Regions from separate parts of the Mycobacterium neumannii genome, predicted to be linked through region 2. Evidence: predicted binding sites of a transcription regulator. Region 2 holds the regulator's gene; the other holds the start of a gene.
The links. Region 2 encodes HspR, which represses chaperone genes until heat shock. Its sites were predicted from a motif close to ANNTGAGTNNNNNNNACTCANNT; they were not measured.
Positions count from the first base shown of each region.

Region 1: a site for HspR is predicted at 10,596-10,618, ahead of lon (endopeptidase La). Genes of this name have one in related genera too.

Region 1 is NZ_NKCO01000008.1:52,299-68,504, forward strand. Features, by position in the region: gene scnC (thiocyanate hydrolase subunit gamma) at 1-95, opposite strand, end outside; gene CEX88_RS11705 (SH3-like domain-containing protein) at 92-928, opposite strand; gene CEX88_RS11710 (FUSC family protein) at 1,354-3,300, shown strand; gene CEX88_RS11715 (PaaI family thioesterase) at 3,272-3,898, opposite strand; gene CEX88_RS11720 (tetratricopeptide repeat protein) at 4,006-5,688, shown strand; gene CEX88_RS11725 (nucleoside deaminase) at 5,706-6,185, shown strand; gene CEX88_RS11730 (alpha-amylase family protein) at 6,182-7,486, shown strand; gene CEX88_RS11735 (DUF1810 domain-containing protein) at 7,470-7,931, opposite strand; gene CEX88_RS11740 (alpha-hydroxy acid oxidase) at 8,008-9,264, shown strand; gene CEX88_RS11745 (esterase family protein) at 9,458-10,462, shown strand; gene lon (endopeptidase La) at 10,631-12,952, shown strand; gene CEX88_RS11755 (TfoX/Sxy family protein) at 13,018-13,389, shown strand; gene CEX88_RS11760 (HhH-GDP family DNA glycosylase) at 13,325-14,017, shown strand; gene CEX88_RS11765 (DUF72 domain-containing protein) at 14,022-14,750, shown strand; gene CEX88_RS11770 (hypothetical protein) at 14,824-15,393, shown strand; gene CEX88_RS11775 (SDR family NAD(P)-dependent oxidoreductase) at 15,415-16,206, shown strand, end outside.
Region 2 is NZ_NKCO01000021.1:11,819-28,024, reverse strand. Features, by position in the region: gene CEX88_RS20535 (hypothetical protein) at 1-365, opposite strand, end outside; gene CEX88_RS20530 (SDR family NAD(P)-dependent oxidoreductase) at 378-1,154, opposite strand; gene ttfA (trehalose monomycolate transport factor TtfA) at 1,197-2,018, opposite strand; gene clpB (ATP-dependent chaperone ClpB) at 2,174-4,720, opposite strand; gene CEX88_RS20515 (Rv0361 family membrane protein) at 4,914-5,327, shown strand; gene CEX88_RS20510 (antibiotic biosynthesis monooxygenase) at 5,330-6,292, shown strand; gene CEX88_RS20505 (GAP family protein) at 6,388-7,038, shown strand; gene CEX88_RS20500 (TetR/AcrR family transcriptional regulator) at 7,033-7,677, opposite strand; gene CEX88_RS20495 (hypothetical protein) at 7,776-8,786, shown strand; gene CEX88_RS20490 (FAD-binding oxidoreductase) at 8,803-9,966, shown strand; gene CEX88_RS20485 (NAD(P)-dependent alcohol dehydrogenase) at 10,028-11,089, shown strand; gene CEX88_RS20480 (aldose 1-epimerase) at 11,187-12,089, shown strand; gene CEX88_RS20475 (heat shock protein transcriptional repressor HspR) at 12,098-12,502, opposite strand; gene dnaJ (molecular chaperone DnaJ) at 12,502-13,680, opposite strand; gene grpE (nucleotide exchange factor GrpE) at 13,831-14,454, opposite strand; gene dnaK (molecular chaperone DnaK) at 14,451-16,206, opposite strand, start outside.

The DNA.
Region 1 (16,206 bases), on a different contig from region 2:
AGTTCGCGCAACGCGATCTCGAGGACCTCGAAGTCGGTGATCTCGTCGACCATCGGCGCCACGGTGCGATCGTGATCGTGATCGTGGTGTGTCATGAAGCGGCCTCCAGCCAGTGCTCGGGGATCTCGGTCTGTATGACGTCGTCGCCGGTGCCGGTGTAGCCGTGCCACAACTCCGACATGTTGAACCGCACGACGTAGAACCATTCCGGTTGGGCAGGGCGGTCCCAGGTTTCGTCCTCGGCCGCCGGACTTTCGTAGGCGACGGTCGCGATCTCACCGCGTGCGCCGCGTACGTATTCGGGTGTGCGGGTGTAGAAGATCACCGGTAATTCACGCACGACCACCGCATCGCCGACCTTGAACTTGGGTTCATCGGCCTGCCCGGCATAGACCTGCGGGTCGCCTTTGCCCACCGCGTGTTTATGGTGGGCATTGCGCTTGACGTCTGCTCCGTCGCCTTCGAACTTCGGCTTGGCTTCCAACTTCTTGCCCGCCAGCCCACCCTCGTAGCGGGCCTTGACCTCTGCCATCCGCTCACTTAACTCGGTCAGGCCGATGTGGTGCTTCTCGACGAGCACGCGGGCGACGGCCAACAGCCAGCGGCCGTAGTACGGCAGCCCCAGATACTCGGCTCGGCCCACATCGACGTTGCCGATACGGCGGCGCTCCTCGGAAAGCCAGATGCCGCGCCAGGCCAGCACTTCGCAGATGACATAGGTCATGTGCTCCCAGAGTTCGTACTGCTTGTTCTCGTACTTCATGGGCGCATCCGGTTCCCCGCCGACATCGTGGACGGGTTTCAGATATGCGGTGATCCGGTTGTGATCGAGCAGATCCGGCGTCGGCGCATCCGGTAGTTCGGGATAGGCCGATTTCAACCGGGCCACCAGATCGAGTTGTGCTGCTCGCTCGGCCGCGGTGCTCATGACGATTCCCTTCGTTGCCCTGGCCGAGCCACCGTCGACGTGCACGGATCAACTCGGTGGTTCTCATGAGACGGGGTGCTCGTAATACGGAACGGCGGGCCGGCATCGGTTGTCGATTCGCGCGCGACAGCGGTATGCGCCACCGGCACCTCCGATGCTGTCGCCCCACCCCGTCGGCTGACTCTAACGCCCCACCCGCGTCGGCGCAGGCGAATCGACGACACCGACCACGTCTCGCCGGTAACGGGTTTGTGCTGTGGCACATGAGGTTTGAGCTCGCGGTGCCGGGCTGCCCGGCGGTGGCCGGTTACATCCCCGCAACATCGATAAATTGACGCGTGTGATGTCCCTGCGATGCCGCGCGGAAGCGTCAGAATGAGTACGTGAGCACCCGCAGCAGGGTCATCGATGCCCTCCGTCCGACCATGCCCGAACCGTGGGCGGTGGTCAGAAGCCTGCTCGGGGTGTTGGCGATGGCCTCGATCGCGCTGCTGTGGGACTCCGGGGCCACCGCGGTCTGGGCCGCCGGCGCGGGTGCGGTCGCCGGCGCCGTGGCCCTGCAGGACAGTCCCGGCGGGCGGATCGCCCGAGTGCTCATCGTCGCCGTGCAAATGGGCGCGGCCGTTTTCTTCGGGTCCTTGCTCTCCTCGTTCGACGTCGTGTTCATCGTCGTGCTGGCGCTGTGGTGCTTCGGGGCCGGTCTGCAGTGGGCCGTCGGGAACAACGCGGGCATGGTGGCGGCCGCGGGCGGAGCGCTGTTCGTGATCGCGCCGCCGCTGTCTCCGTCGGTGTCGTCCGTCCTCGTCCCGACCGCCCTGACGATCGTCGCCGGTGCCCTGCAGGCGGGGTTGATCGCGCTCTGGCCGCCGCAGCGATGGCGCACTCAACGCGAGGCGCTCGCCGACGCATACGACGCGTTGGCCACGGATGCGCGTCAGCTCGCCCACGATGCGGAGACACCTGCCGGTGCGACGCTGAAGCCGTCGTTGCGCGATGCGTTCATCGACACCCAGGCGGGCCGACGACCCGAGGCGTACCGAGGTGGGCACCGGTTGCCCGAACGGATCATGGCGACGCTGCGCATGCTGCGCGGCACCCCGGTCGGCGACCGCGACGACGTCTCCCGGGTGCTGGCGGCAGCGGCCGAGGTCCTCGACGCGATCGCCGATCACACCCACGTCGCGCGGCGTAACGCCGAGCACGGTCTGGTCCGGCTGGACGCCGCGGCGGCCGCACTGGACGAGCCGGAAAGCCCTGAGGTAAAACGGCTTTCCCAGCAACTGCATGAAGCGGCGGAGTTGCGGTTTCCCGATCTGTATCGGCCCGACCTGATCAGCCCCGCGCGCGGGGCGCTGACCTCCGTCCGTTCCCACATGAGCTTGACGTCACCGCTGTTCCGTCACGCCGTCCGGCTGTCCTCGGCGGTCGCGCTCGCCGCGGGCGCGGACCGACTCGCTCCCGTGGCGCACGGCTACTGGATCGCGCTGACTGTGCTCATGGTGCTGCGCCCGGAGACCGCTCACACCTATACGCGCTGCATCGGTCGGCTTGCGGGCATAGCGACGGGGGTCGTCGTCGCGTCGGTGATCGTGATGGTGGCCCATCCCACCGGTCTGGTCGCCGCCGCACTTGCCACGCTGGGCCTCGCCGCGACGTATGCCGCGACCAGGACGGGATACATCGCCACCAGCGCGGCCGTGGCTGCTTCTGTCGTGTTCTTCCTCGAAATCGACGCCATCACCTCCGGTGCGACGCTCGAGGACCGGTTGTTCTCGATCGTCGTCGGCGGCGGGCTCGCGGTCCTGGCGCACGTCGCGTTGCCCGACCACGCGCTGACCCGGCTGCATCACCGCGCCGGGGAGCTCCTCAAAACCGAAATCGATTACGCCGCAACGGTGGTCAGGGCTTATGTCCATCCCCTCGATCGTCCGGCCGACGCGGTGTCATCGGCGTGGCAACACGCGTACCGCGCCCGCGCCGGCTTCGAAGCCGCGTCGGGTGCGACCCGGATGGAGTCCCGCGAGCTGCGCCGGTGGCTGCGGTCGTACCGCACCGCGCTGAACGCCGTCACCATTTCGTGCACCGCGCTGGAGGCCAACCTGCCGAACCGGCCGCCACCCACGTTGACTCCTGAGTTCGTCGCCGCTGTCGACGATTTCGTCGATGCGCTGCGAGGGGCGCCGCCCAATCCGGGGACACCGTGGACGGTGGACATCGCGGCCGTGACGGCCGCCTATCAGCAGGTCCGCGAGAAGGCCGAGGGGCTACCCGGTGACAACGGGGCCGCCCGCGTGCTGGTCGCCGAGATCGGCGCGATCACCCGTGCCTTGTCGGGGATCGCCGCTATCCGCGAGCCCACTTCGGCTCGATGAACACACCCTCGGCTTCCACTGTCACACCCTCGTCGTCGGCGAGATAGCCCGTCGCATAGGACTTGATGCCTTCGGACCTCGTGGTCGTCGCCTCGGCGTGCAACCGCCCGAGGCGCGTCGGGCGCAGATACCGCAGGGTGATGGTTCCGGTGAACCGGGGGTTGATCGAGTTGGCGGCGACCTCGCCGAGGATGTGGTCGAGGATCAGCGCCGAGATCCCGCCGTGCACATGTCCCGGCGGGCCCTCGTAGGCGGCGCCGAGTTCGAAGTCGGCGTACACGGTTCCGTCCTCAGCGTGCTCGATGGTCAACGGTGGTGCGATCGGGTTGCGCAGTCCAATCACCGGGTTCCCCCACGGCAGCCGGTCTCCGCCGGTGGTGAAGCGCACGCCGAAGGGTCCGTCGATCTGCCGTGATCGCAGAGCAGCTGTCGCGCCGTCGATCTTCTCGCGGATCGCCGCGACCGTGTCGGCGTCCATTTCGGTGCGGATCGTCGCGTCGATCAACTGTCGGACCGATTCGGCGAGCGGGCCGTAGACACCACGCAGCCGGTCGATCTCCGCTGCGGACACGTCGCCGATGTCGGTGAACTCCACCACGCAAGAACTAGAACACGTTGCAGTGCGGGTTGTCGAATCACTCGTCGCCTTGCGCTGGAGCCGCAGAAGATGCTCGGGAGCTGCGCGGGTGAATTATCGTGCCGTTCATGAGCATCGCGCTCGGCGACGAGACCTACTACGACCTCGGGTCGTATCACCGGCCGATTGACACCCCGTCGCCGCAGGCGCAGGTGTGGTTCGACCGCGGAATGGTATGGAGTTACGCGTTCAACCACGAGGAAGCGATCCGCTGCTTCGAGCGGGCACTCGCACTGGACCCGGGGTTGGGGATCGCCCGCTGGGGCATCGCGTACGCGGTAGGGCCGAACTACAACAAGGGTTGGGATGCCTTCGATCCCGTCGATGCGGCCGCGTCCCTGGCACGCGCGAGGATGGAGTTGCGACTGGCCGGCGACCATCGCGCATCACCGGTCGAGCGCGGGCTGATCGCCGCGCTGCAGACCCGTTTCCCCACCGACGACCCCGACGACACCCAGGCGCTCGAAGCCGGTGGCGCACAGTACGCCGACTCGATGGCGGCGCTGGCGCAGGCCCACCCCGACGACGTCGATGTGCAGGCACTGGCTGCCGACGCACTGGTGAACGTGACGGCATGGGCGTTGTGGGACACCAGAACCGGTGAGCCCGCGCCGGGCTCGCGTGTGGTGGCGGCCAAACGGATCCTCGACGGCGCGTTGGCCACCGCGGCGGGCCGTAGCCATCCTGGCGTCTTGCACCTCTATGTACACACGATGGAGATGTCGGCGGCCCCGCAGGATGCGCTGCCCGCCGCGGACCTGCTGCGCGATCTGGTGCCCGACGCCGGCCACCTGCAGCACATGCCCAGCCACATCGACGTGCTGTGCGGCAACTACCGCGACTCGGTGGTGGCCAATCAGGCGGCCATACACGTGGACCGAAGGTTCGTCGAACACGAGGGGCCACTGAACTTCTACTCCCTGTACCGGGCGCACAACCTGCACTTCGTGGTGTATTCGGCGATGTTCGAAGGCAATTCACGCGCCGCGTTCGCCGCCGCCGATGAGCTGGCCGCCCAGCTCAGCCCCGAACTGCTGGCGATCGAGTCTCCGCCGATGGCCGACTGGCTCGAAGCGTTCGTGCCGTTGCGCACCCATGTGATGGTGAGGTTCGGCCGCTGGGCCGACCTGATAGCCCAACCCCTGCCCGAGGACGCGCAGCTGTACTGCAGCACCGTCGCAACCATCCACTACGGACGCGGCGTCGCGCACGCCGCCACGGGCAACCTGGAACAAGCCCGCGCCGAACGCGAGGCGTTCGCCGAAGCCTACGACCGCATACCCGAGAGCCGATACCTGTTCAACAACACCGTGATCGACATCCTGGCGATCGCCGCCAAGATGCTTGACGGTGAGATCGCTTACCGCGCCGAAGATTACGAGACCGCATTCGCGCATCTGCGGCGGGCGATCGAACTCGACGACGCGCTGCCGTACGACGAACCCTGGGGCTGGATGCAGCCGACCCGCCACGCCTACGGTGCGCTCCTGCTCGAACAGGGTCGCGTCGAGGAGGCCGCCGCGGTCTATGCCGCCGACCTCGGACTCGATCCCACGCTGCCCCGGCCGTGCCAGCATCCGAACAACGTGTGGAGCCTGCACGGCTATCACGAATGCCTGCAGCGGCTGGGCCGAGACGCCGAGGCGGCGATCATCGGTCAACAGCTCACCCTCGCAGCGGCGCGCGCCGACGTCGTTGTCCGCGCGTCCTGCGCCTGTCGGCTGGACGTGCCCCCGGCCTGCTGCGACTGATCCGTAGACTCCGACGTGTGGCCATCAGCGATGACGATCTCGCCCGCCTCGGCCGCTGCGTAGAGCTGGCGCGTGAAGCGCTGGAAGGCGGCGACGAGCCGTTCGGCTCCCTTCTCGTCGACGACGCAGGACGCACACTGTTCGAGGACCGCAACCGCGTCAAGGACGGGGACCGCACGCGCCATCCGGAGTTCGCGATCGCGCGCTGGGCGGCGGCCAACCTGACACCGCAGGAGCGGGCCGCCGCCACCGTCTACACCTCCGGCGAGCACTGCCCGATGTGCGCGGCGGCCCACGCCTGGGTCGGGCTCGGCCGCATCGTGTACGCCGCTTCGTCGGAGCAGTTGACAAGATGGCTGGGCGAATGGGGGGCGCCGCCACCGCCGGTGGTGTCGCTACCGATCACCACGATCGCCCCCGACATCGAGGTGGACGGGCCCGCCGAGCAGTTCAGCGAGGCGATGAAGACCCTCTACGAAGCGAAGTTCAAGCCATGACGGATTTCTCGCACTCCGCGGCCGTCTCCGAACCGGGCTGGGTCGAGCACGTGATCTGGTGGCATGTCTACCCGCTCGGCTTCGTCGGCGCGCATCCCGCCGACCCGCCGCCGGGGCCGGACGAGCATCGGCTGCTGCGCATCCTCGACTGGCTTGACCACGCGATCGAACTCGGCGCCTCCGGGCTCGCGCTGGGGCCGATCTTCTCCTCACGAACACACGGCTACGACACCACCGACCACCTCCACATCGACCCGCGACTCGGCGGCGACGACGACTTCGACACGGTGGTCGAAGAGGCACGCCGCCGCGGACTTCGGATCCTGCTCGACGGCGTCTTCAACCATGTCGGAACCGATTTCGCCCACACCGAGTGGCTGCGCACGCGAGGCGACGGTGTCGACGTGTTCGAGGGACACGGCGACCTCGTGGCGCTGGACCACGACAACCCGGCGGTGACTGACTACGTCGTCGACGTGATGACGCACTGGCTGCGGCGCGGCGCCGACGGATGGCGCCTCGACGCGGCCTACGCGGTCCCCGACCAGTTCTGGGCCGGAGTGCTCCCACGCGTTCGCGAACAGTTCCCCGACGCGTACTTCCTCGCCGAAATCATCCACGGCGACTACGCGCACCGGGTGCGTGAATCCGGCTTCGACTCGGTGACCCAGTACGAACTGTGGAAGGCCGCGTGGAGCGCGCTCAACGACGGCAACTTTCACGAGCTGGACTGGGCGCTGGTGCGGCACAATGAGTTTCTGGACACCTTCGTGCCCACGACCTTCATCGGCAACCACGATGTCACCCGGATCGCCAGCCAACTCGACGACATCCGCCACCTCGACCACGCCTTGGTGCTGCAGATGACGACCGGTGGTACGCCGAGTATCTACGCCGGGGACGAGTTCGCGTTCCAGGGGATCAAAGAGGAACGGTTCGGCGGCGACGACGCGGTGCGCCCCGAATTCGCGACTCCCCCGCTCGACGTCGACGAACACGGCGCCGACGTCTTCCGGTTGCACAAGTTCCTGATCGGGTTGCGCCGACGCCACGCGTGGCTGCACACGGCGCGCACCTCGCCGCTGCTGTTGACCAACCGCCAGTACGTGTACCAGAGCCGCGCCGGAGCCGAGTCGCTGATCGTCGCGCTCAACATCGGCGACGAACCGCTGGCGATCTCGCTGCCCGACCTGGGATTCGATCGGGCGGAAGTCCTCGCGGGCTCGGGCGCACCGCCGTCCGAGGTCGTCACCACCTACGAGGTCGGGCCGCACGGCTGGCTGGTCATCGCTCCTCGCTGAGCAGTTCGACGGTCAGCGGATCGGGTTCGCCGTCGTAGTACTTCGTCAACACGCGGCTGAAGAGCGCCTCGTCATCGGGGTCCTCGGCGGCGCGGCTGAACAACGTCATCGACGAGCGGACCTTGAGGTTGTCCGGCCACCCGAACAAGCCGTCGGCCGACGGTTGGTCACTGCGGGCGACCAGGCCCGCGCACTCCCGCAGGCGCGGACCGAGCACGTCATGGGCGAGGTACGCCCGAGCTTCGGCGAGGGACCCGATCCCGTACCGCTGCGCGGTCGGGCTCCTACCCAGCCCGCGCAATTGGGGGAACACGAACCAGATCCAATGGCTGCGTTTGCGGCCGGCGCGCAGTTCGTCGAGCACCGTGGCGTACACGCGTTCCTGGGCGTCCACGAAGCGCTGCAGGTCGAACGGGTCGCCGGATGCCGATCTGTCTTTCGCCATGTCATCGGCCAGTCTGACAAGCTAACCTGTGCGATTCAATGACGACTATGAGCGGCACGCCGACCGAGGCGCCAAGATGACGCGCCGTCGCGTCCCACATCCGCGGGACCTGGCGCCGCTGCTGCAGTTCAAGAAGCCCCAGCTGAACGCGACGCACCGCAGGCTGGCGTCGGCGCTGACGATCGAGGACCTGCGCCGCATCGCCAAGCGACGGACTCCGAAGGCGGCGTTCGATTACACCGACGGCGCCGCCGAGGACGAGCTGTCACTGGCTCGTGCGCGACAAGCTTTCCGCGACATCGAGTTTCACCCCACCATCCTTCGTGACGTGTCGAGCGTCGACACCAGCGCGACGGTGCTCGGCGGTCCCGTCGCGCAACCGTTCGGCATCGCGCCCACCGGCTTCACCCGGCTGATGCACACCGCGGGCGAGACCGCAGGCGCCCGTGCCGCCGCGCGGGCCGGCATCCCGTTTGCGCTCTCGACGCTGGGCACCGCATCGATCGAAGACGTCAAACAGGCTAACCCGCACGGACGCAACTGGTTTCAGCTGTACATGTGGAAGGACCGGGAGCGGTCGATGGCCCTCGTCGAACGGGCCGCCGCCGCAGGGTACGACACGCTGCTCGCCACCGTCGACGTGCCGGTCGCCGGGGCGCGCCACCGCGACACCCGCAACGGCATGTCGATCCCGCCGACGCTGACGCTGCGAACGGTGCTCGACGCCATTCCCCACCCGCGCTGGTGGTTCGACCTGCTCACCACAGAACCGTTGTCTTTCGCGTCGCTGGACCGATGGCCGGGCACTGTGGCCGAGTATCTCGACACCATGTTCGACCCCACGGTGAACTTCGACGATCTGGTGTGGATCAAGAAGCAGTGGCCGAACAAGTTGGTGGTCAAGGGAATCCAGACGCTCGACGACGCCAGGGCCGTCGCCGAACTGGGAGTGGACGGCATCGTGCTGTCCAATCACGGTGGCCGCCAACTCGACCGCGCGCCGGTGCCATTCCATCTGCTGCCCAGCGTCGCCGCCGAGCTCGGCGACACGACCGAGATTCTGCTGGACACCGGGGTGATGTCCGGCGCCGACATCGTCGCTGCCATTGCGCTCGGTGCGCGCTTCGTGCTGGTGGGTCGTGCCTACCTCTACGGGCTCATGGCCGGCGGCGAAGCGGGTGTCGACCGGGCCGTCGAGATCCTTACGCAGCAGGTCAGGCGGACAATGCAGCTACTCGGGGTGAGGTCGCTGAGCGAGCTGGGGCCGCGGCACGTCACGCAGCTGCATCGGCTGCGGCCCGGCGTGGCGGACCCGCCGCGCGACTTCGCCTGAGTCACTCTGACCACACAGGTCACAGCCGGTTTTCGGTGTTCGTGAGTCCCCGCTGAGTCGTAATCGTTAGCCAACCGCGATGTGGCAACCGCATGTCGGGTCGACATTGGCGGCGCGAGTACGTGTTTCATTACCCACGCACAGCAAACGGCAATTGCTTGTGGAAGCGATGAAAGGTGGGTTGGTTGCCGTTATGAAGATTCTGGAGAGGTGCCGGGGTACCGGTACAAAACTGTTTCGCCGAATGGCGGTGGCGGCGTTCGCCGTGGCGGCGCTGCCCGGGCTGATCGGCTTCGCCGGGGGTTCGGCCACTGCCGGAGCGTTCTCGCGGCCCGGGTTGCCCGTCGAGTATCTCGACGTGTTCTCCCCCGCGATGAACCGCAATATCAAGGTCCAGTTCCAGGGCGGTGGGCCGCATGCGGTGTACCTGCTCGACGGCCTGCGCGCCCAGGACGACTTCAACGGTTGGGACATCAACACCCCGGCCTTCGAGTGGTACTACCAGTCCGGGCTCTCGGTCGTCATGCCGGTCGGCGGACAGTCGAGCTTCTACACCGACTGGTACCAGCCGTCGCGGGGTAACGGCCAGGACTACACCTACAAATGGGAGACGTTCCTGACCCAGGAACTCCCGGCGTGGCTGGAAGCCAACAGGGGCGTGTCGCAGAACGGCAATGCCGTGGTGGGTATTTCGATGGCCGGCAGCAGCGCGCTGACGTACGCGATCTATCACCCGCAGAAGTTCATCTACGCCGCTTCGCTGTCGGGCTTCCTCAACCCGTCCGAGGGCTGGTGGCCGATGCTGATCGGTCTCGCCATGCAAGACGCGGGTGGGTACAACGCCGAGAGCATGTGGGGTCCGTCATCGGATCCGGCGTGGAAGCGCAACGACCCGATGATCAACATCAACCAGTTGGTGGCCAACAACACCCGCATCTGGATCTACTGCGGCACCGGTACGCCGTCGGATCTCGATGGCGGCGCGGCCGGCCAGAACCTGATGGCGGCCCAGTTCCTCGAAGGCTTCACGTTGCGGACCAACGTCACCTTCAAGGACAACTATGTCGCGGCGGGTGGCACCAACGGGGTGTTCAACTTCCCGGCACAGGGGACTCACAGCTGGGGCTACTGGGGTCAGCAGCTGGAGATGATGAAGCCTGACATCCAGCGGGTGCTGGGTGCACAGGCCAGTGCGTAACCGCACCGCGTAGATCCACCCACACAGGGAGCCTGCCGTTTACCCCGAACGGCAGGCTTCCTGCCGTCTCGGGGGTGTTTCGCGGTGCGCGTACACCGCGCGACGGGTGAGGGAACAAACCAGGTCACCCCAAGGTTGAGCGCAACAGACTCAAACTTTGGAGGATTGATGGCTGAAGCCAAGACTGTTCCGGTCTTGTTCCTGAGCGAGTCGATCGTGCTGCCCGGGATGGTGGTGCCGATCGAGCTCGACGAGGCCGCGCGCGCCGCGGTCGACGCCGCCCGCGCGAGCGAGTCCGGAGAACTGCTGATCGCTCCCCGCCTCGAGGACCGTTATCCCTCGCACGGGGTGCTGGCTTCGATCGTGCAGATTGGGCGCATGGTCGGTGGACCCGCCGCGGTGGTGCGGGGCGAGAGCCGTGCCCACATCGGCGCCGGCGCCACCGGACCCGGCGCGGCGCTGTGGGTCGAGGTGACCGTGGTCGACGAATCCGAGGTCACCGAGGAGGCCTTCAAGCTCGCGGCCGAGTACAAGAAGCTGCTGCTGGCGATGCTGCAGCGGCGTGAAGCCTGGCAGATCATCGATTTCGTCAACCAGCTCTCCGATCCGTCGGCGCTGGCCGACACCGCGGGCTACGCGTCGTACCTGACCCAGGTTCAGAAGCGTCAGCTGCTCGAGACGCCGGACGTGGTTGAGCGGTTGCGTGCGCTGATCGAGTGGACGGGTGCTCAGTTGGCCGAGGTCGAGGTCAACGAGAAGATCGCCGAAGACGTCCGTGAGGGCATGGAGAAGACGCAGAAGGAATTTTTGCTGCGCCAGCAGCTCAACGCCATCCGCAAGGAGCTCGGCGAGGACGAACCCGACGGCTCCGACGACTATCGCGGCCGCATCGAGGCCGCGGACCTGCCAGAGAAGGTGCGCGAGGCCGCGCTGCGCGAGGTCGGCAAGCTCGAGCGCGCAAGTGATCAGAGCCCGGAGAGCGGTTGGATCCGCACCTGGCTGGACACCGTGCTCGACCTGCCGTGGAACGTCCACACCGAGGACTCCGCCGATTTGAGGACGGCGCGGGAGATCCTGGACGCCGATCACCACGGCCTCGAGGACGTCAAGGACCGCATCGTCGAGTACCTGGCTGTGCGGGCGCGCCGCGCCCAGCGCGGGTTGCAGGTCGTCGGCGGCCGCGGTTCTGGCGCGGTGATGGTGCTGGCCGGTCCCCCCGGTGTCGGCAAGACCTCGCTGGGTGAGAGCGTCGCACGCGCGTTGGGCCGCAAGTTCGTTCGCGTTGCCCTCGGTGGCGTGCGCGACGAGGCCGAGATCCGCGGCCACCGGCGCACCTACGTCGGTGCGCTGCCCGGTCGCATCGTGCGTGCCATCGGCGAGGCCGGTTCGATGAACCCTGTGGTGCTGCTCGACGAGATCGACAAGGTCGGCTCCGACTTCCGCGGGGACCCCGCGGCGGCGCTGCTGGAGGTCCTGGACCCGGCGCAGAACCACACGTTCCGCGACCACTACCTGGACCTGGATCTGGACCTGTCGGACGTGGTGTTCCTGGCGACGGCCAACGTCATCGAGAACATCCCGTCGGCCCTGCTGGACCGCATGGAACTGGTGCAGATCGACGGCTACACCGAGGACGACAAGGTCGCCATCGCCCGCGACTTCCTGCTGCCCCGGCAGCGCGAGCGGGCGGCGCTGACCGAGGACGAGGTGATCGTCACCGAGGCGGCGCTGCGCAAGATCGCCGCGGACTACACCCGCGAGCCGGGGGTGCGCCAGTTCGAGCGGCTGCTGGCCAAGGCGCTGCGCAAGGTGACGACGAAGCTGGCTGCCGGCGACATCACCAGCCTGACCGTCGACGAGCCGGATCTCGTTGAGTACCTGGGGCGTCCGCGCTTCCTGCCGGAATCTGCCGAGCGCACGGCGGTGCCGGGGGTGGCCACCGGGTTGGCGGTCACCGGCCTCGGCGGCGATGTGCTCTACATCGAGGCCGGGGCGACCGACGGTGAGCCCGGGTTGCAACTGACCGGGCAGCTGGGCGAGGTCATGAAGGAGTCCGCGCAGATTGCGCTGTCCTACGTGCGCTCGCATGCCGAGCAGTTGGGCGTCGACCCCAAGCTTCTGGACCGTCGCATCCACGTGCACGTGCCCGCGGGCGCCGTGCCGAAGGACGGTCCGTCGGCGGGCGTGACGATGGTCACCGCGCTGGTGTCGATGGCCACCGGTCGTCAGGTCCGTGCGGACGTCGGGATGACCGGCGAGGTCACGCTGAACGGTCGAGTGTTGCCCATCGGCGGCGTCAAGCAGAAGCTGCTCGCGGCGCAACGGGCCGGGCTGTCAACGGTTTTCATCCCGCAGCGTAACGAGCCCGACCTGGATGACGTCCCGGCCGACGTGCTTGACGCGCTGGAGGTCAAGCCGATGACCGACGTTGCCGACATCGTCGCGCAGGCTCTGCAGCCCGCAGAGGTAGCGGCCACCGCGGCCGCCTGACCGCAGGACCGCGCTCGGGGTCGTGATCGATCGCAGGTCACGACCCTGAGCGATACCGTCGTCGTATGGCGTACGACGAGGACCTGGCTCACCGCATTCGCGAACTGCTCAGCGGCGAACAAGGAGTCGAGGAGAAGGCCATGTTCGGTGGGTTGGCCTTCTTGATCGGCGGCAACATGGCGTTGGCCGCCAGCGGTCAAGGCGGCCTGATGGTGCGGGTGCCGCCCGACGACACCGCGAAGCTGTTGTCGCGCGAACACGTCGCACCGATGGTGATGGCGGGCAGAGAGATGCGCGGATGGCTGCGCGTGGACGGCGCAGGGCTGGTCACCAAGCGGCAACTGCGACCGTGGGTCATCCGCGGGACCAACTATGCCAAGAGTTTGCCCCCGAAAGAGCGCGGGTACGCCAGCCGACGTGGACGCCGCAGCACGTAAGAAGCTGGTCAAGCGCCTCCTCGAGCAGGCGGGCACGGCCTACGCCGAAGACGCCGGTATCCGGTTGGCGGACAAGCCGATGCCGCTCTTTCAGCTGCTGACCCTGTGCATGCTGTCGAGCAAACCGATCGATGCCTCGATCGCGGTCGAAGCCGCGCGGGAGTTGTTCCGCGCGGGTCTGCGCACCCCCAAGGCCGTCCTCGACGCCGACCGCGCCGAAATGATTCGCGCCTTCGGCCGTGCTCACTACGTTCGGTACGACGAAAGCTCGGCGACCAGGCTCACCGATATTTCCAAGAGCGTTGTCGACGAATACGGCGGGGATTTACGCAATCTCGATGGGACCGAGGATCACGACGCGACCGCGCTGAGGCGTTCACTCAAGGGATTCAAGGGTATCGGCGACACCGGCGCCGACATCTTCCTGCGGGAGGTCCAGGACACCTGGACATGGATCCGCCCCTACTTCGACGCGCGCGCCAGCAGTACCGCGCGCAAGCTCGGACTGCCAAGTGGCAGCGACGAGCTCGCCGCGCTGGCGCCGCGCAAGTGTGCAAAGCTCGCCGGCGCCTTGGTCAAGGTGTCGCTCGACAACGACCTGCCTGACGCCGTCATGGCGCGGGAATGACGCGATGGTGATCCGGATCGGCACCTCGGGGTGGTCGTATGACCATTGGAAGGACGTCCTGTACCCGGCGGGGCTGCCGACGGCCAAACGGCTGGCCCGCTACGTCGAGGAGTTCGACACCGTCGAACTGAACGCCAGCTTCTACCGTTGGCCGAAGGACAGCGCGTTCGCCGGTTGGCGACAGCGGCTGCCCGACGGGTTCACGATGTCGGTGAAGGCCCAACGCGGACTCACGCACTACCGCCGGTTACGGGAGCCGGCGCCCTGGGTCGAGCGCTTCGACCGGTGCTGGGAATTGCTCGGTGACCGCAGCGAGGCGTTGCTCGTGCAACTGCACCCGGAACTCGAGCGCGACGACGCCCGTTTGGAGCACTTCCTCAAGCTCATGCCCGATCACATTCCGGTGGCGATGGAGTTGCGGCATCCGTCCTGGGACGACGCGGCGGTCTACGCATTGCTGGAGCGCCACGGCGCCGCCTACGTGGTGATGAGCGGTGCGGGTCTGCGCTGTGTCCCGCGGGCGACCAGTGAGCTGGTGTACATCCGGATGCACGGCCCGGACCAGGATTCGATGTACGCGGGCTCCTACCCCGACGATGCGTTGCGGCGTTGGGCCGACCGGATCTCGGCGTGGGAGAACGAAGGCAGACGGACGCTGGTCTATTTCAACAACGACCTGGGTGGGCACGCGGTCTGGAACGCGCAGAAGCTCAAAGCGATGCTGGCCGGCTGATCGGCCACCCCCGCTGCGCGGACGAAAACCGGTTCCGGCACGCTTAAGAGCCGAGATGCGTGTCCTATGTCTGATGTCGGCCGTCGCGATCCTGGTCGCGGGGTGCTCGGCCGAGCGGATCGTCACCACCGACGAACCGTTCGTGGCGTCGCCGACCTCCACGACCTCCGAAGCGCCTGCCCCGCCGCCGAACAGCGCGCACCTGGTCGACGCATTCGACTACGTCGCGCATCCAGCCGGGTCGGCCGTCTACTTCTTCACCACGCCGAGTGGACGCTGGGCGTGCGCCGTCATACCGCGTGACAAGGCGGGCTGCCAGTCGGCCGCCTCCCCGCTGTCCAGCATGAACATCACCGGCGAACCGGACACGGTGGACAACGGCGCCCGTGAACAGGTCGCGCCGAACGCGATCATCGTCGAGCGCGAGGGTGAACCCCGCTTCGCGGCATTGGAGCAGGCGCAGTTCGTCCTCGACGACGCGAAGGTGCTGGAATTCAACCGGATCCTGGCTGTCGCCGGGTTCCGTTGCAATGTGCAGGACGCGGGCGTCTCGTGCATGAGCGAGGTGACCGGCAAGGGATTCACCTTCGCCCCCGAGGGTTTTCAGCCGCGATACACCGAGGTGCCCGCGAACGCACCGTAGCGACGAGAAAGGCAGGCCCGCATGAGGATCGAGCCCGGAAAGGTCGCCGTCGTCACCGGCGGAACCAGTGGAATCGGTTTGGCGCTCGCCACGCATCTGGTGGGTCGCGGCGTCGACGTGGTGATCGCCGACATCCGTGAGGATGCGATACCCGCGGCGGTCGACGCACTGTCCGGTCACGAGGGGGCAGTGACCGGGGTACGCGTCGACGTGCGTGACGCGGTCGATGTCGATGCGCTGGCGGCGCACACTTTGGACCGCTTCGGACGCGTCGATCTGGTGTGCAACAACGCCGGGGTGGTGTGCGAACATACGCCGGGGTGGGAGCAGCGGATCGAGACGTGGCGGTGGGTCATCGACGTCAAGCTGATGGGTGTCGTACACGGGGTGAAGACCTTCACTCCGCTGTTCGTCGCGCAACGCTCCGGGCACTTCCTCAACACCGCGTCCGCGGGCGGGCTCATCCCGCTGCCCAACCTCGGGCCGTACAACGCGACCATGCACGCCGTCGTCGGATTGACGGAGACGCTCGACATCGAACTGCGCTCCGTCTCAAGCGATATGGGTGCGACCGTGTTGTGCCCCGGACTGGTGGACACGCCGCTGGGACCCAACTCGGCGAGTCTTACCCCGCCGGGGGCGGTCAGCGTCCCCAACGACCGGAACGATGACGCGATGCGTGGTGCGATCAGCCCCGCCGTGGTCGCCGATGCCGCGATCGCCGCGGTGGAGGCCGGTCGGGTCCATGCCGTCGTCGGTCCGGGCGCGGCGGAGGCGGCCCGCCAGCGCCTCGACGCGCTGTTGGCAGACCTC
Region 2 (16,206 bases):
GTGCCGGTAAGGCGGTCGGGCGTGGGGGCCGAGAGTGGTTGCAGCTCAAGGTCGGTCGCATCACGACAGCTTCCGATGCCGTTGGCCTCGATCGGGTGCGCGAGCGCCCCGTACAGGCCGAACCGGATGTCTTCCGGCTTGGCGTGCGGCCCGTCGGCGTCCGCGGGTGACGCGTCGACGTCGAACAGCACGTAGTCGCCGTCGAAGCGCAGGTTCGACACCGACATGTTCCAGCCCAGTGTGGCAAGGGATTCGCCCAAGGTGGCGGTCTGCGCGCCGTAGGGGTGAATCGACGCATCGTCTGTGGAGCATGCCGATGCCGCGACGACGACGATCGCGGTCAGCGCCACGATCAGCGCACGCACGTACGCGGTGCCCTATGTCCGACCACGACCCCGGCCCACGACTTTAGTCATGGCGCGCACCAGGTTTCGCGGCACCACCCGTCCTGCGGTCGTGAGCACCTTGTACTGCACACCGGGGATGATCACGACCTTTCCCTTCGCGACGCCGGCCATCGTCTCGCGAACCACGTCGTCGACCTCGAGCCAGAACCACGACGGTGTGCCGTCCATGTCGATGCCCGCCCGCTGGTGGAACTCGGTGCGCACGAAGCCCGGGCACAGCGCGTGCACTCCGACTCCGGTGCCGCCCAGGCCGTTGGCGAGGCCCTCGGAGAATGCGACCACCCAGGACTTAGAGGCCGAATACGTCGACCCGCGGCCGGGTACCAGGCCGGCGACGCTGGCGACGTTGATCACCGTGCCGCGCGCAGCGTCCAGCATCGGGGGCAGCACCGCGTGCGTCAGCTGCATGACGGCGGTGACGTTGACGTCGAGCTGCGATTGCAGCAGTGAATAGTCCGCGCTCCAGAACTCGCCGGACGTTCCGAAACCGGCGTTGTTGACCAGCACCTGAATACCTGCGGCGAGTCGATCGGCGACCTTCGCGCGGTCGGCGGCCTCGGCAAGGTCGGCGGTGAGCACCTCGACGGCCGCACCGCCTTCGTCGCGCAGTTCGGCGGCAAGGCGCTCGAGCCTGGTCGCGTCGCGCGCGACGAGCACGAGATCGTGGCCGTCGCGGGCGAATCTGCGCGCGAAGCCCGCGCCGATACCGGACGTCGGTCCGGTGATCAGGGCGACGGGGCGGGACATGGCTTCAGGCTACTTCCCCTGGTCGCGGGTTCCGGGCCCCACTTACCGCTGATAGTGCGGTGACTGCCGTCCGTTGCGCGACGGGGGCTGACGCCGTGCGTCGGGCCGGGGCGGCTGCTGGGGATAGCGCGCTTCGGGGCGGGCCGGAGCGTCGACGCCCGGTGCCGGTTCGCGGCCGGCCGCGGGGGTGAGCGGGCGGCTGGGCGACCCGCTTCGCCGGGCCAGCGTGCCCTGGCTGCCCTGCGCCATGGCCTGCGGGGTCGGCGGCAGGACGCGAAGAAGGTCGTTGAACTGGCGCACGGTGCGCAGACCCTCGTCCCACTGCGCACGTGTGCTGGTCACAGGCATGGAGACCAGCGTCCAGTGCTCCTCGTTCCACATGATTTCGGCACAGTCGGGGGCGGTGTGGGCGAATGTCACCATCCGCCGGTCGCACGCACGTCGGGCGGCATCGAGGTTGGTGGAGTAGACCATGCGCGGGCCGATCGCCCCGAGCAGCCAGATGTCGTTTTCTCGCGGCTCTTTGATGCCCTTGAGCCGCAGGTCGACGACGACGTTGGTGCCGACCTTGCGGTGCAGCGCGATCACCGTCGCGACGTCTTCGAGGTCGAAGATGAACACCGCCTCGCCGCGGATCTGCCCGAGGACCACGTTCTTCGCGGCGACCTCGCCGACCGTCGACATCACACCGCGCTTCCAGCGTTGGACGATGTCGGTCGATTCGTGTTCGTAGTCGAAGCCGTGTGACTTCGCCCAGGACTTGCGTCGACGCCCCAAACCGCGTCGACGGTCGATGTCGACGTAGAGCAGCACGGCCGCACCGACGAAGCACAGCGCGGACAGCGTGAACCAAAGCGGGACCATTGCGCTCTAGCCTACGTGCAGGTAGCGCCGAATCCCGAACTCATCCTGGTCACAACCCGGCATCTGCCAATATCCGCCGCGCGAAATTGCATTCCAGCAGGTGTCTACTCGACATTTCGCTGCCGGAATGCAATTTCGCGGCGGAACGACGGACGTCAGCCCAGCACCAGCGAGTCGCCGTCGGCGCTGAGGTTGACCGGCACGATGTCGCCGTCGTGCACATCGCCTGCCAGCAGCAGCTTGGCCAGCTGGTCGCCGATGGCCTGCTGGATCAGCCTGCGCAGCGGGCGGGCGCCGTAGAGCGGGTCGAAGCCCCGCTGGGCCAGCCACTTCTTGGCGGGTAGGGACACCTCGAGGGTGAGCCTGCGCTGCTCCAACCGCTTGGCCAGCTGCTCGAGCTGGATGTCGACGATGTGCACCAGCTCCTCGGGGTTCAGCCCGTCGAAGATGATCACGTCGTCGAGCCGGTTGATGAACTCCGGCTTGAACGCCCCGCGCACGGCGGCCATCACCTGCTCCTCGGTACCGCCGGCACCCAGGTTCGACGTCAGGATCAGGATCGTGTTGCGGAAGTCGACCGTGCGGCCCTGGCCGTCGGTCAGCCTGCCCTCGTCGAGCACCTGCAACAGCACGTCGAAGACGTCCGGGTGGGCCTTCTCGATCTCGTCGAACAGGATCACCGTGTACGGGCGACGCCGCACGGCCTCGGTCAGCTGACCGCCCTGGTCGTAGCCGACGTAGCCGGGAGGCGCGCCGACCAGGCGGGCCACCGAGTGCTTCTCGGCGTACTCGCTCATGTCGATGCGGACCATCGCCCGCTCGTCGTCGAACAGGAACTCCGCCAGCGCCTTGGCCAGCTCGGTCTTACCGACACCGGTCGGGCCCAGGAACATGAACGAACCCGTCGGCCGGTTCGGGTCGGCGACACCGGCGCGGCTGCGCCGCACGGCATCCGACACCGCCTGCACGGCCTTCTTCTGCCCGACGACGCGCTTGCCCAGCTCGTCCTCCATGCGCAGCAGCTTGGCCGTCTCGCCCTCGAGCATCCGGCCCGCGGGGATACCGGTCCAGGCCGACACCACGTCGGCGATGTCGTCGGGTCCGACCTCCTCCTTGAGCATGACGTCTTCGCGCGCCTCGGCGTGCGGGAGCGCCGCGTCGAGCTTCTTCTCCACCTCGGGGATGCGGCCGTACCGCAGTTCGGCGGCCCGCTCCAGGTTGCCGTCGCGTTCAGCGCGGTCGGCCTCACCTCGCAGCGACTCGAGCTGCTCCTTGAGCTCGCGGACAATGTCGATGGCGTTCTTCTCGTTCTGCCACCTGCTGGTTAGTTGGGCCAGCTCCTCCTTCTTATCGGCCAGTTCGCCGCGCAGCTTCTCCAGCCGCTCCTTGGAGGCGGCGTCCTCTTCCTTGGACAGCGCCATCTCCTCGATCTCGAGGCGGCGCACCAGCCGCTCGACCTCGTCGACCTCGACCGGCCGCGAGTCGATCTCCATGCGCAGCCGGGACGCGGCCTCGTCGACCAGGTCGATCGCCTTGTCCGGCAGGAACCGTGAGGTGATGTAGCGGTCGGACAGCGTCGCCGCCGCCACCAACGCGGAGTCGGTGATGCGCACACCGTGGTGCACCTCGTAGCGGTCCTTGAGCCCGCGCAGGATGCCGACGGTGTCCTCGACGGACGGCTCACCGACATAGACCTGCTGGAAGCGGCGCTCCAGCGCGGCGTCCTTCTCGATGTACTTGCGGTACTCGTCGAGCGTGGTCGCGCCGACCAGGCGCAGCTCACCGCGGGCCAGCATCGGCTTGATCATGTTGCCTGCGTCCATCGAACCCTCGCCGGTGGCACCGGCGCCGACGATCGTGTGCAGCTCGTCGATGAAGGTGATGATCTGACCCGCCGAGTTCTTGATCTCGTCGAGCACGGCCTTCAGCCGCTCCTCGAACTCACCGCGGTACTTCGAGCCGGCGACCATCGAGCCCAGGTCCAGGCTGACGACGGTCTTATCGCGCAGGCTTTCCGGTACGTCGCCCGCCACGATGCGCTGGGCCAGGCCCTCGACGATCGCGGTCTTGCCGACGCCAGGCTCGCCGATCAGCACCGGGTTGTTCTTGGTGCGACGGGACAGCACCTGCACGACGCGACGAATCTCGGTGTCGCGGCCGATGACCGGGTCCAACTTGCCCTCGCGGGCCCTTGCGGTCAGATCGGCGGAGTACTTCTCCAAGGCCTGGTAGCTGCCCTCGGGGTCCGGGCTGGTGACGCGGGCGCTGCCGCGCACCTTGACGAACGCCTCGCGCAGCGCCTGCGGGGAGGCGCCGTGGCCGCTGAGCAGCTTCGCGGTATCCGAGTCACCGGTGGCCAGCCCGACGACCAGGTGTTCGGTCGAGACGTACTCGTCGTCCATCTCGGTCGCCAGGTTCTGGGCGGCGGTGATCGCGGCCAGCGCCTGCGGAGCGAGCTGCGGCTGTGACGCCGCGCCGCTGGCGCTGGGTAGCCGGTCGAGGAGTCGCTGCGCTTCCGCGCGGATCGTCGCGGGTTCGACGCCGACGGCCTCGAGAAGGGGTGCGGCAATGCCGTCGTTCTGGGTCAGCAGAGCCATCAATAGGTGGGCAGGCGTGATCTGCGGGTTGCCCGCGGACGTGGCCGCCTGCAATGCCGCGGTCAGCGCCGCCTGAGTCTTGGTCGTCGGGTTGAACGAGTCCACGACACCTCCCTTTCTGTGGGTACGTGAGCTTGGCGAAAATGCTTGTCGGATAGTTCAACGCCGTCAATCTTGAGTCTGTTCCGCTCAAGTCTAGTCAATTTTCCGCGCATCCGACGCGGCCACGGCCAGCTTCAGTAACAACACGCCGCACAACTGTCACAGTTTTCACAGCTGTATCAGCGAGGCTTGTCCCATGCGTCGACCCACCGCCGTGCTCGCGGGCTTCGCGCTGAGCGCAGTCGTCTCATCGGCGCTGGCCGGCCCCGCGTCCGCGGCCGGCGACGAAGATCAGGTCCGCGCGGTCCTCGCCGGAATGAACGGCTCGTACAACCGCGCGGATTTCGACTCGTTCGCCGCACACGTCTGCGCACCGATGCGCGGGGCCGCGGGGTTCGAAGACGGGTGGTACGCCAGCCGCAAGGCCGACGGTCCCACCCGGATCTCAGTCAGCTCGGTGACGGTCGCGGGCGAACCCGCGGCGTCGGCCGTCGCCACGGTCCGGTTCGCAGCCGCGAACCAGCCCAGCGCCAAGACCTTCGACATCGACTTCCGGCGCGAGGGCGGCGAGTGGAAGGCCTGCCGGTACCACCCGGCGCGATCGATCTGACCGTGCCAGACGACGACACCGCCGCCACGGTCATCATCGGCCAGCGGGTCCGCACCGGTAAGGAGCGAGAGTTCGAGAAGTGGCAGCGCGACCTCAACCGCGAGGCCTCCCGGTACCCCGGCTTCCTCGGCGCCGAGGTCAACCCACCCACCGCCGTTCAACCCGAATGGGTGGTGATCTACCGGTTCGATTCGGTCGCCCACCTGCAGGCGTGGCTCAACAGCGCCACCCGACAGGACGGCCTGAGCGCAGGCCGGCAGTACTTCGACGGTCCGGCCACCCAGCAGGTCGTCGGCGGTCGCGCCAAGGCGGACGATGCGCTGGTGACCGCGGTCGTCAGCCATCGGGTCAGCGCCGACGATGTCGACGATTTCCTCGCATGGCAGGAGCGACTTCGCCTGGCCGAGAACACGTTTCCCGGCTTTCGCGGTAGCGAGCTGTTCCGCCCCGTTCCGGGGGTGCAGGACGAGTGGACCGCGATCTACCGCTACGACACCGCAGCGGACCTCGACCGCTGGCTGGCCTCGAAACAGCGGCGCGACCTCCTTGCCGAGGGCGAGAGGTTCTCGGACTTCGAACTGCGAACCGTCGACAATTCGTTCGGCAGTTGGTTCGCCTTCGACGAGCACGGCAGACCGGCCCCACCACCCTCGGATCTCAAGACGTCGATCGCGGTGTGGGTCGGGCTGTATCCGACGGTCATGTTGCTCACCATCGCCCTGTCCCCACTGCGCCTGCCGTTGTGGTTGAACCTGCTCATCGGAAACCTGTTGTCCAGCTTGATCATCAGCTTCGTCGTCATGCCCTACTACGTGAACCCGCTTCTGAAGCACTGGCTGCGTCCGCCGCCGGACGCGTCCCTGGCACGGACCAACGCGCGCGGCCTCGCGACAGTGGCGATCGTCATGTTGTTCTGGGCGCTGACGTTCCACTTCGCGACGGTGGTCTTCTACCGCCTGCACTGACACCGATCCCGGCGCGGCGCGACGCGCGCATGTCGCTGTAAAACCGCACCGGCAGCGGGCATTCCGATATGTTCGGCCTCGTGGACAAGGGATCGTTGCTGACCGAACTGATTCCCTTGGCGTTGGTGGTGGCACTCTCGCCGCTGTCGATCATTCCGGCGGTGCTCGTGCTGCACACCCCGCGGCCGCGGCTGACCGGGCTGGCCTTTTTGGCGGGCTGGATCATCGGGTTGGCGGCGCTGACGAGCGTTTTCCTCCAGGTGTCCAGCTTGATGGGTGGGCGCGAGGGCCAACCGCCGGGATGGGCGTCTTATCTCCGGATCGTGGTCGGTGCGGCACTCATCGTGTTCGGCATCCAGCGATGGCTGAAGCGGAAGAAGTCAGCCCACAAACCCAAATGGATGCAGAGCCTGAGCACGCTGACCCCGCTGCGGGCGGGCGGTGCGGCGATGGCCTTGACCGTGGTCAACCCGAAGGTCTTGTTCATCTGTGCCGCAGCAGGTTTGGCGATCGGCACCGCCGGCGGCGGCGCACGCGACGACTGGCTGGCCGTCGCCTGGTTCGTGATCGCGGCCGGATCGACGGTGGCGCTGCCGATCCTGGCCTACGCGGTCTCCGGTGACCGCCTCGACCGGCCGCTAGTCCGGCTCAAGGATTGGATGGACAACCAGCACGCCGTCCTGATGGCGGGCATTCTCGTCGTGATCGGTCTCATGGTGCTGTACAAGGGCATTCACGGGCTATGACTCGCCGAACGCAGGCAAACCGAGCTCGGCGGCGTCGGCGGTCAGGTACCGCGTGACCGTCGGCGCCAGAAGCCGTACCAGGTCGTCGTCGGGCAGCGTGGCCAACGGTGGGATCTTCATGACGAAGCGCAGTATCGCCGTGCCCACGAGTTGGCTCGCGGCCAGCAGTGCGCGCAGCCGGGCCTGCTCTCCTCCCCCGAGCTCATCGGACACCGCACTCAGCACGTAGTCCCGCATGAATCCGCGGAACGCCTCGTGGGCGTCGGAGTTCGAGGTGGCCGACTGCAACATCGCGACCATCGTGGGGCCCGATTCGGGTGACTGCCAGATCCTCAGGTACGCGCGCACCATGCGGGTGCCGATGTCGGGGTCGTCATCGGGGCCACCGGAAAGTGCAGAGACCAGCGCCCCGGGGTCGACGACCACGTTGAGCGACGCCCGAAACAGGTTGGCCTTGGACCCGAATAGATAGAGCACCATCGACGGGTCGACGTGGGCATCGCGGGCGATGTCACGCAGGGTCGTCTTCTCGTATCCCTGGGCGCCGAACCGCTTGCGCGCCGCGGCGAGCACCGCCTCGCGCGACACCGGTTCGCCCTGACGGCGACCGCGGCGGGTCGTTTTCGCAGGTGACGCCATGGCCCGAGATTAGCATTTCAATGACTGTTGAAATCCGTCGCCCGCAGAGTTACGCTGCCGATGCGCATTAATTCAACGACGAATGAAAAGGCACGGCCATGACTACCGAAACCCCCGCGCGGTCCAGCCACCACGCATCGCCGGTCCACGAACCGCCTGCCGCAGTACGGGCCACAGGCGTGGTCGTGGCGCTCACCGTCGTCATCGCGATCGTCGCGTTGGCCTTCGCGCTGCCCGCAGCCCGAACCGCTCCGCACCACGTGCCGATCGGCGCGGCAGGGCCGCAGGCGGCAAGCGGACAAGTCGCCGCCACCATGGAGCAGCAGGCGCCTGGCGCGTTCTCGTTCACCTATTACCCGAGCGCGGGTGCGCTGCGCGAAGCGATCCGCGCCCGCGACGTCTACGGCGGCATCGCACTCGGGCCCGACGGTCCCACGCTGATGATCGCGACCGGCGGCAGTCCGGTGATCGCCCAGATGCTGACCCAGATCGGCAACGGCATCGCGCAGAAGACCGGTGCGCAGTTGCGCGTCGAGGATCTAGCGCCACCGACAACCGACGACCCACGCGGCGTCGGGCTGGCCGCATCGGCGCTGCCCATCACCCTCGCCGGACTCCTGCCCGCGATCGCGCTGATTCTCGCGCTCAAGCGTGAAGTGTGGACCCGGTTCACCGCCGCCGTGGTGTTCGCCGGCGTCGCCGGCCTGACCATCGCCTCGCTGTTGCGCTGGGTCCTGGGGTCGATCGACGCGAACTTCTGGGGAGTCACCGGTGCGCTGACGCTGGGCATCCTGGCCATGGGGTTGACGCTGCTGGGGTTGGGATCGCTGTTCGGTCGCGTCGGCCTGGCGCTGGGCGCGGTGTTGGCGCTTCTGGTGGGCAATCCGCTGTCCGGCCTGAACAGCGCCCCGGAACTGCTGCCGAGCGGCTGGGGGCAGTTTGGGCAGTTCCTGCCGCAGGGCGCCAACGCCACCCTGCTGCGGTCGGCGGCGTTCTTCGACGGCGCGGGCGCCACGCTGCCGGTCATCGTGTTGGCCTGCTGGACCGTCTTCGGCGTGGCGTTGATCGTGCTGGCGGCGCTTCGCCAGCGAAGGGCGCCGCGAACCTGACATACACTCGGGCCGCGTGGGACTCGACGACCGTGACGCGCTGCGCATGCTGCGCGACGCGGTCGATCCCGCGCTCGGCTCCGAGCTGATCCGAAGCTTTTACACGCACTGGTTCGCGATCGACATGTCGGTGCGCGACCTGTTCCCGCCGGACATGGACGAACAACGGCAGCGGTTCGGGCACGCGGTGACGTGGGTTCTCGGCGAGCTCGTCGCCCAACGGGCACAGGAGCCGGTGACTTTCCTCGCTCAGCTGGGGCGTGACCACCGCAAATACGGTGTCACACAACGGCATTACGACAGCATGCAGACCGCGCTGTACGCGAGCTTCCGCAATCACCTCGCGGCCGGCTGGAACGACCAGGTGGCCGAGGCCACGCACGACGCGGTCGCGTTGATGATCGGGGTGATGCGCGGCGCCGCCGAAGCCGAGGAGGGCCCGCCGTACTGCGACGGCACGGTTATCGAGCACATGCGCGTCACCCGCGACGTCTCCGTCGTGCGGCTGCAACTGGACCAGCCGCTGTTCTACCACGCTGGCCAGTACGTGACGGTTCAGGTTCCGCAGTGGCCGCGCCGGTGGCGGTACCTGAGCCCGTCGATCCCGACCGAACCCAGCGGCGGCATCGAGTTCCATATCCGCTCGGTGCCCGGAGGCATGGTGAGCACCGCGATCGTCGCCGAGACGACACCCGGCGACCGGTGGCGGCTGTCCAATCCGCACGGTGGGCTGCACGTGGACCGCGACGGCGGCGACGTGTTGATGGTGGCAGGCAGCACGGGTCTGGCGCCGCTGCGGGCACTGATCATGGATCTCACCCGTTACGGCGTCAATCCGCGGGTGCACCTGTTCTTCGGCGGACGGTATCCCTGCGACCTCTACGACCTTCGCACGCTGTGGGAGATCGCCTCACAGAATCCGTGGCTCTCGGTCACTCCCGTCTCGGAGTTCAACACCGACCCGCCGTGGGCCGCCGACTATCCCGATGTGCAACCGCCCCGGGGCCTGCACGTGCGACAGACCGGCATGCTGGCCGACGTGGTCACCCGCTACGGCAACTGGGGCGACCGGCAGATCCTGATCTGTGGCAGCCCGGCCATGGTGACGGCCACCAAGGCCGCCCTGATCGCCAAAGGAGCACCCGCCGAACGGATTCAGCACGATCCCCTGGCCTCCTGAAACTCGCGCGGCGGCCCCCGCAGCCGTACACTCCGGTCAAGATCAACGGTCGGGAGTCCAGATGGCGACGATGCGAGCCGCACGCATGCACGGGTACAAGCAGCCACTGCGGTTAGAGGAGATCCCCATACCCGACATCGAGCCGAACCAGGTGCTGATCAAGGTCGGTGGGGCAGGCATGTGCCGCACCGACTTTCAGCTCATCGACGGCTACTTCAGCTTGCCGATGCCGCTTCCGGTGACGCCCGGTCACGAGGTCGCGGGCACCGTCGACCGGATCGGCGCCGACGTGCCGGCTTCCGCGGGCCTGTCGGAGGGAACCCGCGCGGTGGTCTTCGGCCCCCTCGGCGACGGGTCATGCCGCCAGTGCCACCGCGGCAACGAACAGATCTGCAACCAGGGCCACTGGGTCGGCTTCGGTCCGCACGGCGGGTACGCGGAATACGTTCCGGTGGCGTACCAACAGGTGATACCCGTCGGAGCCGAGCTGTCGCCGGTCTCGCTGGCGCCACTGACCGATGCGGGTCTGACCCCATACCGCGGCCTGAAGAAGCTGCGCGCGGCGGGCGTGCTCGGGCCGGGAACGACGCTGGCGGTGATGGGTGTCGGCGGCCTCGGCGCCTACGCCGTCCAGTACGCCAAGCTGCTCGGTGCGGGTGCGACGGTGGTCGCCTTCGCCCGCAGCGACGAAAAGCTGGCGCTGGCAACCGAAAACGGCGCCGACCACACGATCAACACCAGGGGTAGGACCGACGACCAGGTGCGTGACGCGCTCGAGCAGGCCACCGGCAGGCGCGAGTTCGACGCGGTCATCGAGTGTGTCGGCGCCGAGGACAGCATCCGGTTGGCCTTCGCGCTGTTGGCCACCGAGGGTGCGGTCGCATCGGTGGGCCTGGTGGGCAACCGCGTCGACATCCCGTTGTTTCCTATCGTCGGCAGGGAGTACACGTTCTTCGGCTCGTTCTGGGGTAACTACACCGATCTCACCGAGGTCGTCGCGCTCGCCGAGGCCGGCAAGATCAAGGACAGCGTGACGCAGGTCCGCTTCGAAGACGTCAACGACCACATCGACGCGCTGGGCCGCGGCGATTTCGTCGGCCGCGCGGTGATCGTCTACGACTGAGCAGAGAATGTCTGGATTGTGCATCTGACGACGGTTTCGACGCTTCCAGCGTCGCCAGATTCACAACCCGGTCAGGCGCTCGTGGGACGATCGTCTTGTGGTTGACCTCGATGCCGTCACTCTCAGCGATCCGTCCTCGGACCTGACCGCGACGTTCGTCCCCGCCGCAGGCATGGTGGGCACGTCGTTGGCCGAGTCGGGTGACGAGTTCCTCGGTCAACGCCGCGGTCTGACCGCCTATGTGAACAACGGCAAGACGATGGGAATCCCGATCCTGTACCCGTGGGCGAACCGGTTGAGCGCCAACACCTACGAGGTCGACGGGTCCGTCGTCACCCTGACGCCGGGGGCAGGCGGCGTCCGGACCGATGAGCACGGCGCCCCGATCCACGGCGTGCTCGCCGCCTATCCCGGATGGGAGGTCAGCGACCGTACCGACAACGGCCTGACCGCTGTGCTCGACTACGGCGCCGACCCGCAACTGCTCGCGGCGTTTCCCTTCCCCCACGTGCTCACCCAGCACGTGACGCTCGACGATCGCAAGCTCACCATCGAGACCACCGTGACGCCCACCTCGTCGGTGTCCGTACCGCTGTGCTTCGGCTATCACCCCTACGTGAAGATTCCCGGTGTGCCGCGCGAGGAGTGGACGCTGAGCACCCCGGCGATGCGCCACCTGCCGGTGGACGACAAGGGCATACCCACCGGTGCTGACGAAGAGTGGTTGGGTGGTGAGCAGACCCTGATGGTCACCGCCTACGACGACGGTTTCGACCAGGTGCCCGAAGGGGCGGTGTTCACCCTCGCCGGAGGTGCGCGCCGCATCGACGTGACGTTCGAAACCGGTTATCCCGCAGCGCAACTCTTCGCGCCGCCCAACGATGACCTGATCGGCATCGAACCGATGGCGGCCCCGACGGACGCACTACGCAGAGGCGGATACCGAAAAGCGGCCCCCGGCAAGCCGGAGACCGCTCGGTTCTCGATCAGGATTCGTTGACGGAGGCTCTACTCCGCCTGGCGTCGCCGCCGGCCGGCTCCGGGCTGCCAGACCACGACCGCGGTGCTCTTGGGCATCACGGCGAGATCGCGGCGCGGCGACCCACGCAGCGCCTCGACTTCCTCGGTCAGCTCCCGGACCCGTGCCTGCAGCGCCTCGACCTGGTTGGTCAGCTCGATGATGCGCTTGATGCCCGCGAGGTTGACACCCTCGTCCTGGCTCAGCCGTTGCACCTCGCGGAGCAACTCGACGTCGTGCTGCGAGTAGCGCCTGCCGCCACCGGAGGTACGTTGCGGACGCACCAGCCCGAGCCGGTCATACGTGCGCAGCGTCTGGGCATGCATGCCGGCCAGCTCGGCGGCCACGGAGATCAGGAACGTACGGGCCTCGTCATTGGACCGCTTCGTAGCCATTACGCACCTGCCCATCCGGCCCGCGGATTGAAGCCGCTGGCCCGCTCCGCCTTCGCATAGGCCTCCAACGCCTCGGCCGCCTCGCCCTCCAGGTTCGGCGGCACCGCCACCTTCACTGTCACCAGCAGATCGCCGTGTCCGCCAGAGCGTTTCGGCACACCACGGCCGCGCACGCGCAAGATACGCCCGTCGGAGGTGCCCTTGGGCACACGCACGCCGACCTTGCCTTCCAATGTCGGCACCGAAAGCGTTGTGCCCAGAGCCAATTCGTGGAAGCTGACGGGTACGGTGACGGTCAGATCGTCGCCGTCACGGCCGAACACCTTGTCGGGCCTGACGTGAACGGTGACATACAGGTCACCCGACGGTGCGCCGCGCAGACCCGCTTCGCCCTGGCCGGCCAGCCGAATCCGTTGACCGTCCTCCACACCCGGCGGAATCCGCACGTTGATCGTGCGGGTGCGGGTGGTCACGCCGGTGCCCTTACAGTCCTGACAGGGGTGCTCGATGATCGACCCGCTGCCGCGACACTCGGTGCACGGCTCGGAGAATCCGAACGCACCCTGGTTGCGGTTGATCACCCCGGACCCGTTGCAGTTCGGGCAGACCTTCGGACTCGTACCGGGACGGGCGCCGCTGCCATGACAGTTCGTGCAGGGCGCGGGACTGGTGAGCCGCAACGGCATCGCCACACCCTTGGTGGCTTCCAGGAACGACAGCTCCGCCTCGGTCTCGAGGTCGTTGCCTCGACGCGGCCTGCTGGGTCGCGGCTGCTGTGCGCCGCGGCCGAAAAGCCCGCCGAACAGGTCGCCGATGTTCGCGCCGCCGGTCTGGCCGGCCGCGTCGAACAGGTCGTTCAGGTTGAACTCGACACCGTCGCCGCCGCCGAACCCGCCGTAGCCCCCACCGCCGCCGAAGCGGCCGCGGCCGAACCCGCCGTTGGCGAACAGCCGCCGGGTCTCGTCGTACTCCTTGCGCTTGGCCGGATCGGTGAGCACCTCCTTGGCCTCCGAGACGGCCTTGTACCGCTCCTCGGCGGCCGAGTTGCCCGGGTTGCGGTCGGGATGGTTCTCCGCGAGCAACTTTCGGGCCGCCCGCTTGATGTCCTGATCGCTGGCGTCAGAGGAGACGCCGAGCTCCTTGTAGAAGTCCTTCTCGACCCATTCACGCTGGGCCATACCGCGTCACCTCCTTCCGCTTCTGTAGGTCTATCGCAGTCTCACTTAGATTTTGCTGGTTGCCGACGAATCTCGTCGGATTCATCGTCGCCGATGAGTCGAAGGTGGCGCGGGATTCGCCGCTCTCGGCGATTCCGCGCCACCTCCTCGTCATTCGGCTTCGGCTTCCGGCGCACCGTCACCCGAGGCGGTGTCGCCGTCGTGGCCGGCGTCCCCGGGGACCGTGTCCACCACCCCGACCAGGGCGTGGCGCACGACTTGCTCGCCCACCTTGTACCCGCGTCGCATCACGGTGCCGAGGACGGGGTGAGTGCCCTCACCCTCGTGCTGGACGGCCTCGTGAAGTTCGGGGTCGAAGTCGTCGCCCTCGTCACCGAATCCCGAAAGACCCAGCCCCTCAAGGGTGTTGACCAACTTGTCGGCCATCGCCTTGAACGGACCGCTCTCCAGGTCGCCGTGACTTCGCGCGCGGTCGAGGTCATCGAGGATCGGCAACAGCTCCGAGATGACCGAAGCCTTCGCCCGGTCCGCGGCCACCTGCTGATCGCGCAACGCCCGCTTGCGGTAGTTCGTGAAATCGGCTTGGACCCGCTGCAGATCGGCGAGCAGTTCGGAGGCCTTGTCGGCCTCCTCCCCTGCCCCCGTCGCAGTGGGCTGCTCCGGCGCCGAGTCCGGCGCCGGATCCGGATCTGCTTCTCTCACTTCACCGGTGACGGGATCGATGCGCCGTTTGTCGGTGACGGTCACCGGCTCGTGCGGATCGTTTCCTGTCACTTGTTCTCCTTGTCAGATTCATCGTCGACGACCTCGGCGTCCACGACGTTGTCGTCCGCCGGACCGGCGTCCGCACCGCCGCTCGCCGCCTGCTCGGCCTGGGTGGCCTCGTAGATGGCCTGGCCGAGGGCCTGCGACTCGACGCCGAGCTTCTCCATGGCGGACTTGATCTCGCCGATGTCGGTGCCTTCCAGCGCCTTCTTGGCATCGGCGATCGCCGCGTCCACCTTGGTCAGCGTGTCCTCGGGGACCTTCGAACCACCTTCAGCACCACGCTGCTCGGAGACGAACTTCTCGGTCTGGTAGACCAGCGACTCGGCCTGGTTGCGGACGTCGGCCTCCTCGCGACGCTTGCGGTCCTCCTCGGCGTGCGCCTCGGCGTCCTTGACCATCCGATCGATCTCCTCCTTGGACAGGCCGGAGCCTTCCTGGATGCGGATCGTGTTCTCCTTGCCGGTGCCCTTGTCCGTCGCGGTCACGTGCACGATGCCGTTGGCGTCGATGTCGAAGGTGACCTCGATCTGGGGCACACCGCGCGGAGCCGGCGGGATTCCGGTCAGCTCGAAGCTGCCGAGCAGCTTGTTGTGCGCCGCGATCTCACGCTCACCCTGATAGACCTGAATCTGCACCGACGGCTGGTTGTCGTCGGCGGTGGTGAAGGTCTCCGACCGCTTGGTCGGGATCGTGGTGTTGCGCTCGATCAGCTTGGTCATCACGCCACCCTTGGTCTCGATACCGAGGGATAGCGGCGTGACATCAAGCAGCAGAACGTCTTTCACCTCACCCTTGAGCACGCCGGCCTGCAGGGCGGCGCCCACCGCGACGACCTCGTCCGGGTTGACGCCCTTGTTGGGCTCCTTGCCGCCGGTCATCTCCTTGACCAGATCCGACACCGCGGGCATGCGGGTCGAGCCGCCGACCAGCACCACGTGGTCGATGTCGGACACCGAGATACCGGCGTCCTTGACCACCTGCTGGAACGGCTGGCGGGTGCGGTCGAGCAGATCCTGGGTGATGCGCTGGAATTCGGCGCGGGTCAGCTGTTCGTCGAGGAACAGCGGGTTCTTGTCCGCGTCGACGGTGATGTAGGGCAGGTTGATCGAGGTGCTCTGGCTCGAGCTCAGCTCGATCTTGGCCTTCTCGGCGGCCTCACGCAGCCGCTGCATCGCCATCTTGTCCTTGGTCAGGTCGATGCCGGAGGTGCCCTTGAACTTGTCGACCAGCCACTCCACGATCCGGTCGTCCCAGTCGTCGCCGCCCAGGTGGTTGTCGCCACTGGTGGCGCGCACCTCGACGACGCCTTCGCCGATCTCGAGCAGCGAGACGTCGAACGTGCCGCCACCGAGGTCGAACACCAGGATGGTCTGCTCACTCTGACCCTTGTCCAGGCCGTAGGCCAGCGCTGCCGCAGTGGGCTCGTTCACGATCCGCAGCACGTTCATGCCGGCGATCTGCCCGGCCTCCTTGGTGGCCTGACGCTGAGCGTCGTTGAAGTAGGCGGGCACGGTGATGACGGCGTCGGTGATGTCCTCACCGAGGTAGCTCTCCGCGTCGCGCTTCAGCTTCTGCAGCGTTCGGGCGCTGATCTCCTGCGCCGTGTACTTCTTGTCGTCGATCTCCACGGACCAGTCGGTGCCCATGTGCCGCTTGACCGAACGGATGGTCCGGTCGACGTTGGTCACCGCCTGGTTCTTGGCGGGCTGGCCGACCAGCACCTCTCCGTTACGCGCGAACGCGACGACGGACGGCGTG